Regions from separate parts of the Streptomyces sp. NPDC001828 genome, predicted to be linked through region 1. Evidence: riboswitches for the same ligand, from Rfam matches in the RefSeq annotation. Region 1 holds a riboswitch; each other region holds the start of a gene.
The links. Region 1 has a riboswitch for cobalamin ahead of ACFYZA_RS10765 (HoxN/HupN/NixA family nickel/cobalt transporter). Riboswitches for the same ligand answer to the same signal wherever they lie in the genome.
Positions count from the first base shown of each region.

Region 2: linked by a shared signal. The riboswitch ahead of ACFYZA_RS04525 (ribonucleoside triphosphate reductase) and the one ahead of ACFYZA_RS10765 (HoxN/HupN/NixA family nickel/cobalt transporter) in region 1 are both predicted to bind cobalamin.
Region 3: linked by a shared signal. The riboswitch ahead of ACFYZA_RS26065 (cobalamin biosynthesis protein) and the one ahead of ACFYZA_RS10765 (HoxN/HupN/NixA family nickel/cobalt transporter) in region 1 are both predicted to bind cobalamin.

Region 1 covers NZ_JBIATV010000002.1:843,760-849,678, reverse strand. Annotated here, with positions in the region: gene ACFYZA_RS10770 (ABC transporter ATP-binding protein) at 1-1,545, shown strand, start outside; gene ACFYZA_RS10765 (HoxN/HupN/NixA family nickel/cobalt transporter) at 1,582-2,691, opposite strand; cobalamin riboswitch at 2,720-2,919, opposite strand; gene ACFYZA_RS10760 (hypothetical protein) at 3,042-3,323, opposite strand; gene ACFYZA_RS10755 (ArsC/Spx/MgsR family protein) at 3,441-3,803, shown strand; gene ACFYZA_RS10750 (Gfo/Idh/MocA family protein) at 3,841-4,746, opposite strand; gene glnII (glutamine synthetase) at 5,094-5,919, shown strand, end outside.
Region 2 covers NZ_JBIATV010000001.1:974,259-980,177, reverse strand. Annotated here, with positions in the region: gene ACFYZA_RS04545 (DUF2382 domain-containing protein) at 1-479, opposite strand, end outside; gene ACFYZA_RS04540 (hypothetical protein) at 956-1,408, shown strand; gene ACFYZA_RS04535 (NAD(P)H-binding protein) at 1,589-2,251, shown strand; gene ACFYZA_RS04530 (cytidine deaminase family protein) at 2,388-2,825, shown strand; cobalamin riboswitch at 2,944-3,118, shown strand; gene ACFYZA_RS04525 (ribonucleoside triphosphate reductase) at 3,162-4,949, shown strand; gene ACFYZA_RS04520 (anaerobic ribonucleoside-triphosphate reductase activating protein) at 4,946-5,539, shown strand; gene ACFYZA_RS04515 (enoyl-CoA hydratase) at 5,598-5,919, opposite strand, start outside.
Region 3 covers NZ_JBIATV010000010.1:65,033-70,951, forward strand. Annotated here, with positions in the region: gene ACFYZA_RS26040 (alpha/beta hydrolase) at 1-307, opposite strand, end outside; gene ACFYZA_RS26045 (class II aldolase/adducin family protein) at 395-1,048, opposite strand; gene ACFYZA_RS26050 (GH25 family lysozyme) at 1,154-1,951, shown strand; gene ACFYZA_RS26055 (anion permease) at 2,082-3,350, shown strand; gene ACFYZA_RS26060 (hypothetical protein) at 3,383-3,607, shown strand; cobalamin riboswitch at 3,729-3,871, shown strand; gene ACFYZA_RS26065 (cobalamin biosynthesis protein) at 3,966-4,922, shown strand; gene ACFYZA_RS26070 (cobyric acid synthase) at 4,904-5,919, shown strand, end outside.

The DNA of each region.
Region 1 (5,919 bases):
TCCGGCCGGCTCTCGCCGCGGATCTCCCGCGAGGCCGAGATGCAGATGCTGGCGGCCGCCGTACAGGCCGAGCTCTCGGCGTACGACCAGCCCGGGTTCAACGACAAGCGGGAGGCGGCCGACCGGGGGGCCGAGGTCGCCCAGCAGCTCCTGACCGACTCGCAGGACCTGATGGCGTGCGTGGCCTCGCTCGTCGCGGCCGCCGGGGTGGTGACGGTGCTGCATCCGGCGCTGCTCCCGCTGCTGCTGCTCGCCGCGCTGCCGCAGGGCATCGCCGGGGTCCGGGCGGCCCGGGTGCACTACGAGGCGTCGCGGGCGATGAGCGCGGAGCGGCGCACCCTGAACCTGCTGCGCTGGTTCGTGATCGACAAGGACACCGCCGACCAGCTGCGGTCCTGCACGATGGACCGGTTCCTGCTCGACCGCTACCGGTCGATCGGGCAGCGGGTGGACGCGGCGACCGACGAGGCCGTGCACCTCGGCGCCCGTTACTCGGTGCTCGGCGCCCTGGTGGGCGGGCTCGCGGCGGGGACGGTGTGGGGCGCGCTCGCCTGGCTGCTCGGCTCGGGGCGGATGTCGGTGGCCTCGGCGGGCACCGCGGTGTTCGCGCTGCGCACGGTCTCCTCCTCGCTGCACGGCGTGGTCGGGTACGGGACGCGGCTCTTCCGTACCGGGCTCTACCTCGACGACTGGGCCGAGTTCATCGACGAGGCCGGCGGGCACCGGATGGCCCGCGGCACCCTGGTTCCGCCCGCACCGGACGTCGTACGGGCCGAGGCGCTGACGTACCGCTATCCCGGCAGCGAGCGGGCCGCCCTGGAGAAGGTGACGCTTGAGGTGCGCAAGGGCGAGGTGCTCGCGCTCGTCGGCGAGAACGGGTCCGGCAAGACCACCCTCAGCAAGCTGCTCACCGGTCTGTATCTGCCCAGCGAGGGGGCGGTGACCTGGGACGGGATCGGCGTCGAGCGGTGCGATCCGCAGGCCCTGTGGCGGCAGACCGCCGTCGTGCCGCAGGACTTCGCGCACTGGCCGATGTCCGCGCGCGACAACATCACGCTGGGGCAGCCGCACGGCGGCGACGAGTCCGTGCACCGCGCCGCCGCCCACTCCGGCGCCGCCGAGGTCGTCGACGGGCTGCGCAGCGGGCTCGACACCCTGCTCGCGCGGGAGTGGTTCGGGGGCGTGGAGCTGTCGGGCGGGCAGTGGCAGCGGATCGCGATCGCCCGCGCCTTCCACCGCCCGGCCGGACTGCTCGTGATGGACGAGCCGACGAGCGCGCTCGACGCCCGTGCCGAGCACCGCATCTTCACCGGCCTGCGGACGGTCGCCCGCGACCGCGCGGTGGTCCTGGTGACCCACCGGCTCGCGAACGTGGCGGTCGCCGACCGCATCGTCGTGCTCGACCGGGGCCGGATCCTCCAGGAGGGCACCTTCGCCGAACTCGTGGCGGCGGACGGCCTGTTCAGGGAGTTGTGGCTGCTGCAGAACGACCGGGGCAACCCACGGGACGACCCGGGCGTGCCGGGGCCGCGCGCGGGCGGCTGACCCCGGCCCCCCTCACGCACGCGCCGGGCCCGCTCTTCACACCCCGTTCGCCGCCCACTTCTGCTCGACCTTCCCGAACCGCCAGTACGCGAGGGCCGCCGCCCAGACCACCACGAACAGGCCGACGATGACGAAGCCGACGTTGTCCATGTTCAGCTCCGCGATCCAGCCGCTGACCGGGTCGGTGAGGTCGAGCTTCTCGTGCAGGACGCCGACGAGTTCGATGGTGCCGATGAAGAAGGCCACCGCGATGGAGAGACCCGTGATGGTGAGGTTGTAGTAGACCTTGCGGACCGGGTTCGAGAACGCCCACTGGTAGGCGAAGTTCATGAACGTGCCGTCGAGGGTGTCGAACAGGCTCATCCCCGCCGCGAACAGCAGCGGCAGGCAGAGGATGGCGTACCAGGGCAGTCCGGCGGCGGCGCCGGTGCCGGCCATCACCATCAGGGTGACCTCGGTCGCGGTGTCGAAGCCGAGGCCGAAGAGGAAGCCGAGCGGGAACATCTGGCCGGGCCGGGATATGGACTTGGTGAAGCGGCCGAGGACACGGTTCATGAACCCCCGCGAGTCCAGGTGCGCTTCGAGTTCCCTCTCGTCGTACGCGCCCGCCCGCATCGCGCGGAACACCTTCAGGATGCCGAACAGGGCCACCAGGTTGAGGGCCGCGATGAGGTAGAGGAAGGAGCCGGAGGCCGTGGTCCCGACCACGCCGAGCACCTGGTGGGCGCTGGAGTCCTCGTTCATCAGGGTGCCCGCGAGCTGGGCGCCGCCCGCCACCAGGCCCGCCATCACGACGACGACGCTGGAGTGGCCGAGCGCGAACCAGAAGCCCACGGACACCGGCCGCTTGCCGTCGGCCATCAGCTTGCGGGTGGTGTTGTCGATGGCCGCGATGTGGTCGGCGTCGAAGGCGTGCCGCATGCCGAGGGTGTAGGCGGTGATGCCGAGGCCGATGCCGTACGTCTTGGTGCCGACGGCGTAGTGCGCGGGGGCCACGAGCAGGAACAGGACGCCGAAGGCGACGACGTGCAGGGCGGTTATCACCGCGAGGAGGACGGCGGTTCGGACGGTGTCCTCGCGCCGCCAGCGGAAGGAGGGCACCGCTGTGGTGCCCGTCTCGGGGGACGTGCGAACGGGCAGGGTCATGCGGGTCACGCTCCAGCACCTCGTGGATCACTTCGTGAGATGCCGCGGCCGGTCTCCTGGCTGACGGGTGGGTGCCTTGGTCCCGGCCTTCCCGGGCAGGTGGATCCTGGCCAGTGGCGACGCGAGGGGACGGCGGCTCCCCGGAACCCCGGGGAACCCGATCACAGTGGCGAGGGCCGCTCCGGTTTCGCACCGGTCTTCCCGAACACCACGGCCCGGCCACCCTAAATCATCCGTCGCCCGGGGCCGGGCGCGGGCCCGCGTCGCACCCCCGGCTTCCCGGGGGCGCGACCCGGCCCGAAGCGCGGGCGCCTCCCGGCGCCCCGCGATACGGGAGAACCCGTCGTGCGTCAGCGCCCGTCGTAGATCAGCGCACGCACCATCCGGCAGGTCGTCTCCGACGGCGGATGTACGCCGATGAGCGCGGCCACGGTGCGTATCGTCCGGTCGGGCGCCTGCTCGGGCCGGTAGACGCCGGTGTCGAGCAGGGCGATGGCCAGGCGCATGGCCTTCAGGCGCCGGTTGTGGGACTCGTACCACACGCGCGGACGCCCGGCGGGCAGCGGGACCTTGTGAAGGGGCTGGAGGGACAGCTGTTTCGGGGCGTGCGAGGTGAGTACGGCAGCGGTCATGGGCATCCTCCTGGGCGGTCGGGAACCCTCACTTACTACCTCGATTTTACTGCGGGGCACTGACAATCGGCCCTGGCCAGCGGGGCTTTGACGAGGCGTCGCGGGTAGCCTGGCGGCATGGAGATCTGGATCAACCCGGCCTGTTCGAAATGCCGCGCCGCGGTGGACCTGCTGGACGCGGAGGGTGCCGACTACACGGTGCGCCGCTACCTCGAAGACGTCCCCTCGTCCGAGGAGATCCGGGCCGTGCTCGACCGGCTCGGCCTCGAACCGTGGGACATCGCGCGCACCCAGGAGGCCGCCGCCGAGGAGCTCGGCCTGAAGGAGTGGCCGCGTGACGCGGGTGCCCGCGAGCGCTGGGTGACCGCGCTCGCCGAGCACCCCGAGCTGATCCAGCGCCCGATCATCACGGCGGACGACGGCACGGCCGTGGTGGGCCGCACCGACGACGCCGTGCGCGACGCCCTGGCGCGCAAGTAGCGCGTCGCCGGGCGGACTTCCGCCCGGCAGCCGTTCGTCAGGCCCGGCCGAGCTGGGCCTCCGCCTCGGCGAGCAGCTCGGTGATCCGGGCGCCGAACCGGGCGTCGCAGGGGTGCGGCACCCCGGTACGGGCCGCGTCGAGGAGGGCGTCGATCGCGGCGCCGAAGGCGTCGAGCGCGCCGCCCCAGCCGGGCATCACCTCGGCGCCCGACTCGCCGAGCAGCGACACCTCGACGCCCGCCGCGGCCGGCGGGGCGGTGAAGCTCAGGTCGGCGGTGCTGGAGGCGCCCGAGGCGTGCCGCAGGATCAGGTGCGCGGTGTCGCCGGGTCCCGCCGCCGCCGTCAGTGCGGTCACCTCGCCGAGCACCCCGGCGAGCACGGCGAGCGCGTGCGGGCCCACGTCCCAGAGCGCGCCCTTCTCGCCCCGCCAGGGCGAGGCGGCGTACGGGCTGCGCTCGGCACCCGGCGTGAACAGCGACCCGTACCACCGCGCCCGGCCGGTGAACCACCCTTCCGCAGCGGCCTGTTGGGCCATCCAGGCCGCGGTCTCCCGCGCGAAGCGCAGCGTGAAGAACACGACGGAGGCGACCTCGGCCCGCTCGGCCGCCCCGGCCAGCTCGCGGGCGCTCACCACGCTCGTCGCGACCGGCTTGTCCAGGAGCAGATGGCAGCCCGCCGCCGCGGCCCGCACCGCGAGCGGCGCCTGCACGTCCGGTGGGAGCGCGAAGGCGACGGCGTCGCAGTCCGCGAACAGGGCCTCGGCGTCCTCGTACACCGCCACCCCGTGCTCCCGGGCGAGCACGCCGGCCGCCTCGGGCCGCCGGCCCCACACCCCGACGAAGTCCACGCCGGGGTGCGCGGCGAGCGCGGGCGCGTGGGTGGCGGCGGCCCAGGGGCCGGTGCCGAGGAGTCCTATGCGGGGGGTGGCGGCGCTCTCGTTCATGGGGACCAGTCTGCCCCGGGCGGCGCGTGGGGCGCGAAGGACGGCTCGCGCTGTCGGTATACGAGCCGGATACGAACCTCAGCGCGCCGCGGCGGCCTGCGGTCGGGACGGCCCGGAGTGCCTCTCCGGACGGCCGTTTGGGACGAAACGCCGAGGTTGCGGGCACCGCCGTCGGAGGAACCACACAGGCGTGGGCTTCTCGACGCGCCTGTGGAACCCCAGGTAACACCGGGTTCACAAACGGGCAACGGGCGGGAAATTTCGGGGTGTGAGGCTGCGGGGCATACAGCAGCGCCGCAGCGTGGCAGCGCGCAGGCAACCCGCAGCTCCCACAGAGGATGGCTTCCGTGACGTACAAGGCCGAGTACATCTGGATCGACGGCACCGAGCCGACCGCCAAGCTCCGCTCGAAGACGAAGATCATGGCCGGTGCGCCCGTCGCCGTCGCGGAGCTGCCCATCTGGGGCTTCGACGGGTCCAGCACCAACCAGGCCGAGGGCCACGCGTCGGACCGCGTCCTGAAGCCGGTGTTCGCCTGTCCGGACCCGATCCGGGGCGGCGAGAACATCCTGGTCCTGTGCGAGGTCTTCGACATCGACGGGACGCCGCACGCCTCCAACACCCGTGCCCTGCTGCGCCCGCTCGCCGAGCGGTTCGCCGCGCAGGAGCCGGTCTTCGGCATCGAGCAGGAGTACACGTTCTTCGACGGCGCCCGCCCGCTCGGCTTCCCCGTGGGCGGCTTCCCGGCCGCGCAGGGCGGCTACTACTGCGGCGTCGGCGCGGACGAGATCTTCGGCCGCGAGATCGTCGAGAAGCACCTCGACCACTGCCTCGCCGCGGGCCTGAGCATCTCCGGCATCAACGCCGAGGTCATGCCCGGCCAGTGGGAGTTCCAGGTCGGACCGGTCGGCCCCCTGGAGGTCTCCGACCAGCTGTGGATCGCGCGCTGGCTGCTCTACCGCACCGCCGAGGACTTCAACGTGTCGGCCACCCTCGACCCGAAGCCGGTCAAGGGCGACTGGAACGGCGCGGGCGCGCACACCAACTTCTCCACCCGGGCGATGCGCGAGGGCTACGACGCGATCATCACCGCGTGCGAGGCGCTCGGCGAGGGCTCCAAGCCCATGGACCACGTCAAGAACTACGGCGCCGGCATCGACGACCGGCTGACCG
Region 2 (5,919 bases), on a different contig from region 1:
ACTTCCTCGTTCTCGGTGCCGACCCGCAGCCGCTCCTCGGAGCGGATCAGGGCGTCCTCGTCCCCGGCGAACCGGGCGTGGACGTCGGTGCCCGTGGCGTTCCCGGGGACGTCGACGCTGCCGGCGGCTCCGCCCGGGCCCGGGGTGCGCTTGCCGAGGCCGTCGACGCCGTAGTGGCGGTACAGCTCGCCCTCCGCCGTGGCGTCGAGGTGCTCGTCGGCGTCCAGACGGGGGGCGTCCTTCACGACGCTCTTGGCGTAGGCCACGTGCAGGGCGTCGCCGTCACGACGGGCGCCCTTCAGCGGCACGAACGACTCCTTGGTGCCGAAGAGGCCGGTCTTGACCGTGACCCACTCCGGGCGGCCCGTGCCGTCGGCCAGGTAGACCTGTTCGACGCCGCCGATCTTCTCTCCATCCGGGTCGTAAGCCACCAGTCCCTTGAGACCCTCGGGGCGGCTGAACATGTCACCGGTGCTCATGCGGATCACTCCTGACCTGTCGGGGGATGGGCCCGGCGGCATCCGTACGGAGCCACGGCCCTCGCTCCAACCCCGCCACATCCCACCCGCCACGGCGACCGGAACCACCCCGCCCACAACGGCCACACCCCAGTCCCCACGCCCGGCCGGACACATCCGGGGCCGCCGTGCGGGTTACGCCATCCGTGTGAACGCCGATCCACGTGCCCGGACGCCGTCCGACGGGCCCTGAGCCGGCTCGCCGGCTCCCGCCGGTCCCCCGGTGCGACGATCACGCTTCTCACGCTCAGGGATGAACCGATCTCCGCTCGGCTCGACTTCGGCCTCCGCTCCCCGCTACGAACATCACCCAGTACGGGAGACCTTCACGAAGGGGTGTTCATGCGCATGCGCGCCAGGACCACAACCATGGCGACGGGGCCGGCCGTCCTCGCCATCCGCACGACAGCGGTAGCGGCCTGCGGCGAGACGTCCTGATGGGGCGGCCTCGTCTGTTACTCGTCGTATGTGCCGGGCTGCTCGCCACCGGCTGCGTCTCGGTCGCGTCCAAGTCCGGGCCACCCGTCAAGGAGCTCGGGCCGGAAGGGGGCCGTCTCACCGCCGTGTCACCCGGGCCCGAGCAGCCGCCCGGCCGCGAGACCCTGGCCCCGGCCGGCGCCCCGGCGCCCACCAGCCACGGCACGGGCAGCGCCCGGCCGGCCGGGCCATCCGCTCCGGACCGCCCGCGCCCCCAGGCCGCGGACTCGGCCCACCGCGCTCCGGCCCACGGCCGGGCCGCGGCGCGGCACCCCGCACCCGCCCCGGCGCAGCGCCATCAGGGGCAGCCCCGCCCCCGCTACGACCCCGGCCAGGTGTGTGCCTGGGCCAAGGGCACCGGCTTCGACCCCTCGGTCGTCCGCGCCTGCCAACAGCAGTTGGGCCTCAGGTGAGCTCGCGGCCCAACTGAGCTGACAGCGGCGGCCGTTGGGGCTGTGCCCGACGGCCGCACGGGCCTGTCCCCCTGTGCTCATGGGCACTTCCCCAGGACCGCCGGGGTCGGCGCGGTCCGGGGCGGTGGAGGATCGGTGATTTTCCGGCGGAGCCCCGGCCCGGCGCATAGGGTCGGTGACATGCGCATTGTCATCGCTGGTGGTCATGGTCAGATCGCGCTGCGGCTCGAACGGCTGCTGCACGCGCGCGGGGACGAGGTCGCGGGGATCATCCGCAGGGCGGAGCAGGCGGGCGATCTGCTGGCAGCGGGCGCCGAACCCGTCGTGTGCGACCTGGAGTCGGCCTCCCTCGACGAGCTCGCCCGGCACCTCGAAGGCGCGGACGCGGCCGTGTTCGCGGCGGGTGCGGGGCCGGGCAGCGGTGTGGCCCGCAAGGACACCGTGGACCGCGCCGCGTGTTCCCTGTTCGCGGACGCGGCCGAGGCCGCCGGGGTGCGGCGCTTCATCGTCGTCTCCGCCCTGGGTGCAAGGAACGCGCCCGCACCCCGTGGCTCCGACTCCGTATTCGCCGCCTACCTGTACGCCAAGGCGGCAGCCGACGCGGACGTACGGGCGCGGGCCGGGCTCGACTGGACCATCCTGCGCCCGGGCCAGCTCACCAACGGGGCGGGCACGGGCCTGGTCACCCTCGCCGAGTCCACCGGAGGCGGTGCCATCACCCGTGACGACGTCGCCTCCGTCCTGGCGGCCCTGCTCGACGAGCCCGCGACCACGGGGCGGACGCTGGAACTGGTCGGCGGAAGCGTCCCGGTGGACAAGGCGGTCGCCTCGCTGACCGGCTGAGCCGAAGCGCCCGCCGGGCGGGAGGGAGGCGGCGAGAGCCGCTCACCTTCCGGCGCGGCCGCGCTCATATCCGCTTGCGCATCCTCACCGCTCAAGCCATCGTCGCGGAACCGAACACCGCACGAAGGCAGACATGATGACGACCCAGTCCCACCCCGTCGACCACGAGCTCGTCCAGGCCGCGTCGGACGTCGCGCGTGTTCGCTGCCGCGGCGACAACCACACGATGGCCGCCGCCGGGCGCACTCCGGACGGACGGATCATCACCGCGGTGAACGTGTACCACTTCACCGGCGGGCCTTGCGCCGAGCTGGTCCTCATCGGCACGGCCGCGGCCCAGGGCGCGTACGAGTTGGAGACGGTCGTCGCCGTGGGCGACCGTGACCGGGGGGTCGTTCCGCCGTGCGGGCGTTGCCGCCAAGTGCTTCTCGACCACTTCCCCGCCCTGCGGGTCATCGTCGGCGCGGGCGAGCGGCTCCGGACGGTCTCCGTCGCCGAGTTGCTCCCGGAGAGCTACGTCTGGGCCGATCACCAGCTCGACGCCGACCAGGCCACCCCGCCCAGCACCGGCTGACGCCCGGGGCCCGGCGCCCTCCCGCGCCCGGCGGGACTGAAGTCCCGCCGATGCAGCCCTGGTACAGGACCATGGTCACACAACATCTTGTGTCGAGTCCTCACACCACATCGCAGATGTAGTGTTTCGTTCTGCCGGTTCGACGCCTGTGGCCGAGGTCGCGCGTCGAGGCAAGAGGGAACCCGGTGGGAATCCGGGACTGCCCCGCAACGGTGAGTGGGTACGACGGTCGGGCGCAGACGCGTCCGCACGGGTCCACGAGTCCGATACCTGCCGGCGCAGCTCCGCGCGTACTCACGCCCGGAGGACGTTCCGACGCCTCGTGGGAGGGCCGACGTGACTGTTGTCGACGCCGTCGATTCCGTGACCGAATATCTGGACCGCAGCGACTGGCGGGTCAACGCCAATGCCAATCAGGGCTATTCGCTCGGCGGGCTGATCCTCAACGCCGCCGGGAAGGTCATCGCCAACTACTGGCTGGACCAGGTGTATCCGCCGGCGGTCGGGCGCGCGCACCGGGAGGGCGACCTTCACATCCACGATCTCGACATGCTCGCGGGCTACTGCGCGGGCTGGTCGCTGCGCACCCTGATCACCGAGGGGTTCAACGGGGTGCCCGGGCAGATCGACTCGGCGCCGCCACGGCACTTCTCCTCCGCCACGGGCCAGATCGTGAACTTCCTCGGCACACTGCAGAACGAGTGGGCCGGCGCCCAGGCATTCAGCTCCTTCGACACCTACATGGCGCCGTTCGTCCGCAAGGACGCGATGACGTACGGCGAGGTCCGCCAATGCGTCCAGGAGATGGTGCACAACCTGAACGTGCCCTCCCGCTGGGGCACCCAGACCCCGTTCACCAACCTCACCTTCGACTGGACCTGCCCGGCCGATCTGCGGGAGCAGGTGCCCGTGATCGGCGGCATGGAGATGGACTTCCGCTACGGGGACCTCCAGGCCGAGATGGATCTGATCAACCGCGCCTACATCGAGGTGATGGCCGAAGGCGACGCCACCGGGCGGGTGTTCACCTTTCCCATCCCCACGTACAACATCACCCGGGACTTCCCCTGGGACAGCGAGAACGCCGAGCGGCTGTTCGCGATGACGGCGAAGTACGGGCTGCCGTACTTCCAGAACTTCATCAACTCCGACCTCCAGCCGCACCAGATCCGCTCCATGTGCTGCCGGCTCCAGCTGGACCTGACCGAACTGCTCAAGCGAGGCAACGGCCTATTCGGCAGCGCGGAGCAGACGGGCTCCCTCGGGGTCGTCACCGTCAACTGCGCCCGGCTCGGCCACGTCCACGCCGGTGACGAGAGCGGCCTGTTCAGCGCGCTCGACCGGCTCCTCGACCTGGCCCGCACCAGCCTGGAGATCAAGCGGGTCACCGTGCAGGACCTGATCGACGGCGGGCTCTACCCGTACACCAAGCGCTACCTCGGAACGCTGCGCAACCACTTCTCCACCATCGGCGTGAACGGGATCAACGAGATGATCCGCAACTTCACCCACGACGCCCACGACATCACCACCCCCGAGGGGCACGGCCTGGCCGTCCGGCTGCTCGATCACGTGCGGGCCCGGATGGTCGAGTTCCAGGAGGAGACCGGGCACCTCTACAACCTGGAGGCGACCCCGGCGGAGGGCACGACGTACCGGTTCGCGAAGGAGGACCGCGATCGCTTCCCCGGCATCCTCCAGGCCGGCTCGGACGAGCACCCCTACTACACCAACTCCTCGCAACTGCCGGTCGGTTGGACCGATGACGCCTTCGCGGCGCTGGAGATGCAGGACGAGCTGCAGGGCAAGTACACCGGGGGCACGGTGCTGCACCTCTACCTGGCGGAGCGGATCTCCACCGGGGAGGCGTGCCGCAGTCTGGTGCGCCGCTCCCTCGAACGCTTCTCCCTGCCCTATCTCACGGTGACACCGACGTTCTCGATCTGCGCCTCGCACGGATACCTGGCGGGAGAGCACCCCAACTGTGCGCAGTGTGGGGCCAGTTGCGAGGTGTGGACCCGCGTCATGGGGTATCACCGGCCGGTCGCCTCCTTCAACATCGGCAAGAAGGGCGAGCATGCCGAGCGGGTCCACTTCCGTGAAGGCGCGGGGGCCGTGGCGTGATACGGATCGGCGGCTGGTCACGGCTTTCGGGCTGCGACTGGCCGGGCCGTCTGGTCACCACCGTCTTCTGCCAGGGGTGCCCGTGGCGGTGCGGATACTGTCACAACCCCGGTCTCCTGCCTCCGCGTTCGGCGCCCGTCGTGCCCTGGGACACGGTGACGTCCCATCTCGCGCGCCGTCGCGGCCTCCTGGACGGCGTCGTCTTCTCGGGCGGTGAGCCGCTGCTCCAGGCGGGTCTGGCGGGCGCTTTGCGCGAGGCTCGCGCGCTCGGCTTCGCGACCGGCCTGCACACCGGCGGCGCCTATCCGCGCCGCTTCGCGCAGCTCCTTTCGGAGGGGCTGCTCGACTGGGTCGGCTTCGACGTGAAGGCCGCCCCGGCCGCGTACGAGAAGGTGACGGGCGTCTCCAACAGCGCGGCTCCCGCTGCCCGTTGCCTGCGCCTGCTCCTGGACGCCGGGGTGCCGCACCAGATCCGGACCACGGTCGACCCGGCGCTGCTCGACCGGGCGGACGTCGCGGAGCTGGAGCGGTGGCTGGCACGGCAGGGTGTGCGCGGCCATGTGAGGCAGGAGGCCCGGCGGGTGACCTGACGCGGGGTGGCCCGGCCGCCGTGGGCAGGAGGCTCACGGCGGCCGGGCCGCGCTCTTCCTACCGGTGGGTGAACTCCGGTGGCCTCTTGTCGATGAAGGCCGTCATGCCCTCCTTCTGGTCCTGGGTGGCGAACACCGCGTGGAACAGGCGGCGTTCGAAGCGGACGCCTTCGGCGAGGGTCGTTTCGAAGGCCCGGTTGACGGATTCCTTCGCCATCATCGCGACCGGCAAGGACATCCCGGCCACCGTGTCCGCTACCGCGAGCGCCTCGGCGACCAGGTCGGACGCGGGCACGATCCGGGAGACCAGACCGGCGCGCTCGGCCTCGGACGCGTCCATCGTGCGGCCGGTCAGACAGAGTTCCATCGCCTTGGCCTTG
Region 3 (5,919 bases), on a different contig from region 1:
GTTCCAGGCGGCGCACCACGGTGTCCGCGCTGTGCGGGGCGCCGTCGAGCACGGGGCCGACGACGGCGTGGGTGCCGTCGTCGCCCGCGAGTCCGTAGGTGCCCGGACGCAGCGCGGCGAGCGAGCGGGTCAGGGTGATCCGGCCGGGCGCCAGGGCGTGCACGGTCAGCGGCGGGTCGGTGGGCAGCGGACGGCCCGGCGCCGCCTTGAGCGCGGCGTCGCTGGCGAAGCGTCCGGCGACGACCGCTGCCGCCCCGACGCCGAGGAGTGTGGTGACGGCCGCTGCCGTCTTCGTAGCGGGGCGCACGCGTTCAGTCTCGGGGCGGGGCGGCGGGGATGCCAGTGGGCGTGGCCCATCGGTGCGGCGGCCGTGGCGCGTGCGGGGCCGCCGGGCCTACGGCTGTCCGTAGCCGCGCAGCTTCTCGCCCACCTCGTCGAGCTGGCCGGGGGTGAGCAGGGAGGGGGTACGGCCGGGCAGGGCGGCGGCGGTGAGCCACAGGCGGCACATCCACTCCAGCTGGGCGGTGCGGTCGTAGGCCTGGGCGAGGGAGGCGCCGTAGGTGACCGTTCCGTGGTTCCGCAGCAGACAGCCGCTGCGGCCCTCCAGGGCGCGCAGCATGTTCGCGGCCAGCTCCTCGCTGCCGTACAGGGCGTACGGGGCGACCCGGACCGGGCCGCCGAGCGCGGCCGCCATGTAGTGGACCAGGGGAAGTTCGGCGACCAGCGTGGAGACGGCCGTGGCGTGCACGGCGTGGGTGTGGACGACGGCCCGGGCGTCGGTGCCCCGGTACACGGCGAGGTGCATCGGGATCTCGCTGGTGGGCCGGAGGGTGCCGAGGACCTGACGGCCTTCGAGGTCGACGGCGACCGTGTCGGCGGGGCCGAGCCGGTCGTAGGGCACACCGGTCGGGGTGACCAGGATCAGTTCGCCGACGCGCACCGACACGTTGCCCGAGGTGCCGACGACCAGTCCCTCGGCGGCGGTTCGCCTCGCGGTGTCGATCAGTTCGGCCCAAGCCGCGGCCGTCGCCGCCTCGTCGTCGCTCATGCGGGCGATCCTGCCAGGCGGGAGCGCCCCGGCGGCGGACCGGGCGGTGATCTTGGACTAGCCTCTGGGTGCTTTGTTCCGTACACCGGGTTTTCGGGGGAATGCATGACTAGCGGCCGTAATCCACTGCTTCGTCGGGTCCGGTCGCGGGTCGCACTCGCGGGATCCCTGGCCGCGCTCGTTCTCGGCTGCGCCGCGCTCGCGGCCCCGCCCGGGGCCGCCGCCGAGACCAGGCCCGCGGGCCACGACGTCTCCTCGCACCAGGGCAGCGTCGACTGGGCGGCGGCCAGGAGCCGGGGCGCCTCCTTCGTCTACGTGAAGGCGACCGAGGCGACGACGTACCGCAATCCCTACTTCGGCCAGCAGTACGACGGCGCCCGGAGGGCGGGTCTGGTCCGGGGCGCCTACCACTTCGCGGTTCCCGGCCAGTCCTCGGGCCGGGCGCAGGCCGACTACTTCGTGCGCAACGGCGGCGGCTGGACCGGCGACGGCTGGACGCTGCCGCCCGCGGTGGACCTGGAGCACAACCCGTACGGCAAGGACACCAAGGACGCCAAGGACACCAAGAGCCGCAGTTCCGCCAAGTGCTACGGCCTGAGCCCGGCCGCGATGACCCAGTGGATCGCCGGGTTCAGCGACGAGGTGCGGCTGCGCACCGGGCGCCGGCCGGTGATCTACACGACCGCCGCCTGGTGGAACGACTGCACCGGGCGCAGCCGCGCCTTCGGGCCGACCCACGCACTGTGGCTGGCCAGGTACGCCACCACGCCGGGCGCGCTGCCCGCGGGCTGGTCGTACTGGACGCTCTGGCAGTACGCGAACGGCGGCGGGAGCCTGCCGGGTGACCAGAATCTCTTCAATGGGAGTTTTGCGCAGTTGAAGCGGTTCGCGGCCGGGCGCTGAACGGGCCCCGCTCGCCGACGGGGAGCGAGAAACGGCCACGGTCACCGCTGCGCCCGCCCCAGTTCATCTTCCGTTCACTCAGGTTACTTACGTTCGTCCCGCCACTGACGTCGAACGATTGACTGGGTAAATGGAACACATCACGCTGCTGCTCGCGATTGTGATCGTGACAGCTCTCGTGTTCGATTTCACGAACGGTTTCCATGACACCGCCAACGCGATGGCCACCACCATCTCGACCGGCGCCCTGAAGCCCAAGACGGCGGTCGCCATGTCCGCCGCGCTCAACCTGGTCGGCGCGTTCCTGTCAGTGGAGGTCGCCAAGACGATCTCCGGCGGGATCATCGACGAAAAAGGCATCAGAACCGAGGTCATCTTCGCGGCCCTGGTCGGTGCCATCCTCTGGAACCTCCTGACCTGGCTGCTCGGACTGCCCTCCAGCTCCTCGCACGCCCTGTTCGGCGGCCTCATCGGTGCCGCGGTCATGTCGGCCGGCTGGGGCTCGGTCAACGGCTCCACCGTCGTCACCAAGGTGCTGCTCCCCGCCGTCGCCGCCCCGATCGTCGCGGGTGTCGCCGCGATGCTGGCCACCAAGCTCACGTACCGGATCAACCGGAACACCGACCCGAAGGCCACCGCCAAGGGCTACCGGGCCGGCCAGATCGCCTCGGCCGGTCTCGTCTCGCTCGCCCACGGCACCAACGACGCGCAGAAGACGATGGGCATCATCACCCTCGCCCTGGTCACCGGCGGAGTGCTGCACCCGGGCGCGAACCCCCCGCTGTGGGTCATCGTCTCGGCCGGTCTGGCCATCGCGATGGGCACCTACCTCGGCGGCTGGCGCATCATCCGCACCATGGGCAAGGGCCTGACCGAGCTGCGCCCGCCGCAGGGCTTCGCCGCCCAGACCGGTGCCGCCACCGTCATCCTGGCCTCCTCGCACATCGGCTTCTCGCTCTCCACCACCCAGGTCTGCTCCGGCTCCGTCATGGGCGCGGGCCTCGGCCGCAAGGGCGGAGTGGTCCGCTGGTCCACCGCGAGCCGCATGGCGGTCGCCTGGGTCCTGACGCTGCCGGCCGCCGGCCTGGTCGGCGCGGGCGCGGAGTTCCTCACCCAGCAGGGCACCTGGGGCATCGCCGCCGTCGCGGTCCTCCTGATCGCCGGCTCGGGCGTCATCTGGAAGCTGTCGCGCCGCCAGCCGGTCGACCACCACAACGTCACCGCCGACGAGGTCGTCGAGACTCCCGTGGCCGAGCCCGCCGGTGTCATCACCACCGCGATCGCCGCCGTCACCCCGCCCCCGACCGGCCTCGCCGCGGCGGCCGCCGACCTCAAGGCCACCATCCAGTCCCCGGCCCCGGTGGCCCCCGCCGATCCGCCCACCCCGGCGACGGTCTGACCCCGCTGCTCCGGCACAGCTAAGGAATCCTCATGCACATCGACTGGGCAGCTCTCGGCTCCGTCTTCGGCGTCAGCCTCGCGGTGACCGTCGGCCTGGTGGGCCTGTTCACCCTCGGCATCGTCGGCCTCACCAAGCGGGAGGCCGCGGCCTCCGGCACCGCGGGCAACGTGGCGATGGCCCGCACCGGCGCGTACGCCTGCTTCGCGCTCTGCGCGGCGGCCGTGGCGTACGGGATCTATCTGATCGTCGCCTGACCCGCGCGTCGCACCGCCCGACCCGCACGCACCACCCGAACCGCCCCGTGGCCCCCGCCGCGGGGCGGTTCGCCGTGACGCCGGGCACTCTCTCGCGCCGCAGGTCAACAGCAAGTTGACGGGTGTTCTCGCACCGTGGTGGACTGCACCGGCCAGCTACGGCGGCAGAAGAGGAAGCCGGTGCGAATCCGGCGCGGTCCCGCCACTGTCACCGGGGAGAGATCCCCGTGAAGCCAGGAACTCTCACCGCCGGTCACGTCGTACCAGGGCGCGGACACCCTGAGTGAGGACACACCGCCATGCGCGCCTGCCCGTCGAGACCTTCCGGCCCCCTCCGCGACGCCCCGGCGCGCTGAGCATGCGGGCCACTCGCACCTTCGCCTACGGCGCCGCGGCCGGGCTCATCGGCGACCTCCTGCTCGGCGACCCGCGCCGCGGCCATCCCGTCGCCGCGTTCGGCCGGGCGGCCGCCGCCGCCGAACGCGCACTGTGGCGCGACGACCGCGGCCGGGGCGCGCTGCACACCCTGGTGTGCGCGGGCGGCGCGGCGGGCGCCGCGGCCCTCGTCTCCCGTGCCGTACGCGGCCGCCCCCACGCATCCGTCGCGCTGACCGCCGCCGCCACCTGGACGGTGGTGGGCGGCACCTCGCTGGGCCGCGAGGCCCGCGCGATCGGCGGGGCGCTGGCAGCGGGCGACATCGAGGTGGCCCGGGAGCGCCTGCCGCACCTGTGCGGGCGCGACCCGCAGTCCCTGGACGCCGACGGCATCGCCCGCGCGGTCGTCGAGTCGGTCGCCGAGAACACCTCGGACGCGGTCGTCGGCGCCCTGGTGTGGGGCGCGCTCGCGGGCGTACCCGGACTCGTGGGCTTCCGGGCGGTCAACACCCTCGACGCGATGGTCGGGCACAAGTCGCCCAGGTACCGCCGCTACGGCTGGGCCTCGGCGCGCCTCGACGACGTGATGGGCTGGCCGGGCGCCCGCCTCACCGCCGTCCTCGCGGCCCTCGCGGGCCCCGACACCCGGGGCGCGGCACGGGCCTGGCGCGCGGACGCCGCCCGGCACCCGAGCCCCAACGCGGGCCCCGTGGAAGCCGCGTTCGCGGGGGCGCTCGGCGTACGGCTCGGCGGCACGCTCTCGTACGCGGGACGCGTCGAGCACCGGCCGGTCCTGAACGCGCCGGGGCGGGCCGTCGAAGTCGCGGACATCGAACGGGCGGTACGGCTCTCGCGCACGGTGGGCTGGCTGACGCTGGCCACCGCCGTGGTGGCGCGGGCCGCTGTGAGGAGGGGACGTACATGGGTGGCGGGCTGCTGATCGCGGGCACGACATCGGACGCCGGCAAGAGCGTCGTCACGGCCGGGATCTGCCGCTGGCTGGTGCGCCGGGGCGTCAAGGTCGCGCCCTTCAAGGGCCAGAACATGTCGCTGAACTCGTTCGTCACGCGCGAGGGCGCGGAGATCGGCCGGGCGCAGGCGATGCAGGCGCAGGCGGCCCGGGTGGAGCCGACCGCGCTCATGAACCCGGTGCTGCTCAAGCCCGGCAGCGACCGCTCCAGCCAGGTCGTCCTCATGGGCAGGCCGGTGGGCGAGCTGAGCGCCCGCGGGTTCTTCGGCACGTCCGGCGGGCCGTCCGCCGGGAACGCGCTGAGCGGAGGGCGCCGAGAGGCGCTCCTCGGCCCCGTCCTTGACTGCCTCGCGGAGCTCAGGAACACGTACGACGCCGTGATCTGCGAAGGCGCGGGCAGCCCGGCCGAGATCAATCTGCGGCGCACCGACATCGTCAACATGGGCATAGCGCGAGCCGCCCGGCTGCCCGTGGTGGTGGTCGGCGACATCGACCGGGGCGGCGTCTTCGCCTCGTTCTTCGGGACGACGGCGCTGCTGAGCCCCGAGGACCAGGCGCTGGTCGCGGGGTACGTCGTCAACAAGTTCCGGGGCGATGTGACGCTCCTGGAGCCCGGCATCGAGATGCTGCGCGGCCTCACCGGGCGGCACACCTACGGGATCCTGCCGTACGCCCACGGCCTGGGCATCGACGAGGAGGACGGGCTGCGCGTCTCGATGCGCGGGGCCGTGCGGGAGTCGGTGGTGACGCCTCCGGTCGGCGAGGACGTGCTGCGGGTCGCGGTCTGCGCGGTGCCGCTGATGTCCAACTTCACCGACGTGGACGCGCTCGCGGCCGAACCCGGCGTGGTCGTGCGGTTCGTGGACCGGCCCGAGGAGCTCACCGACGCCGACCTGGTGGTCGTGCCCGGCACGCGCGGCACGGTCCGCGCCCTGGAGTGGCTGCGCGAGCGGGGCCTGGCGGCCGA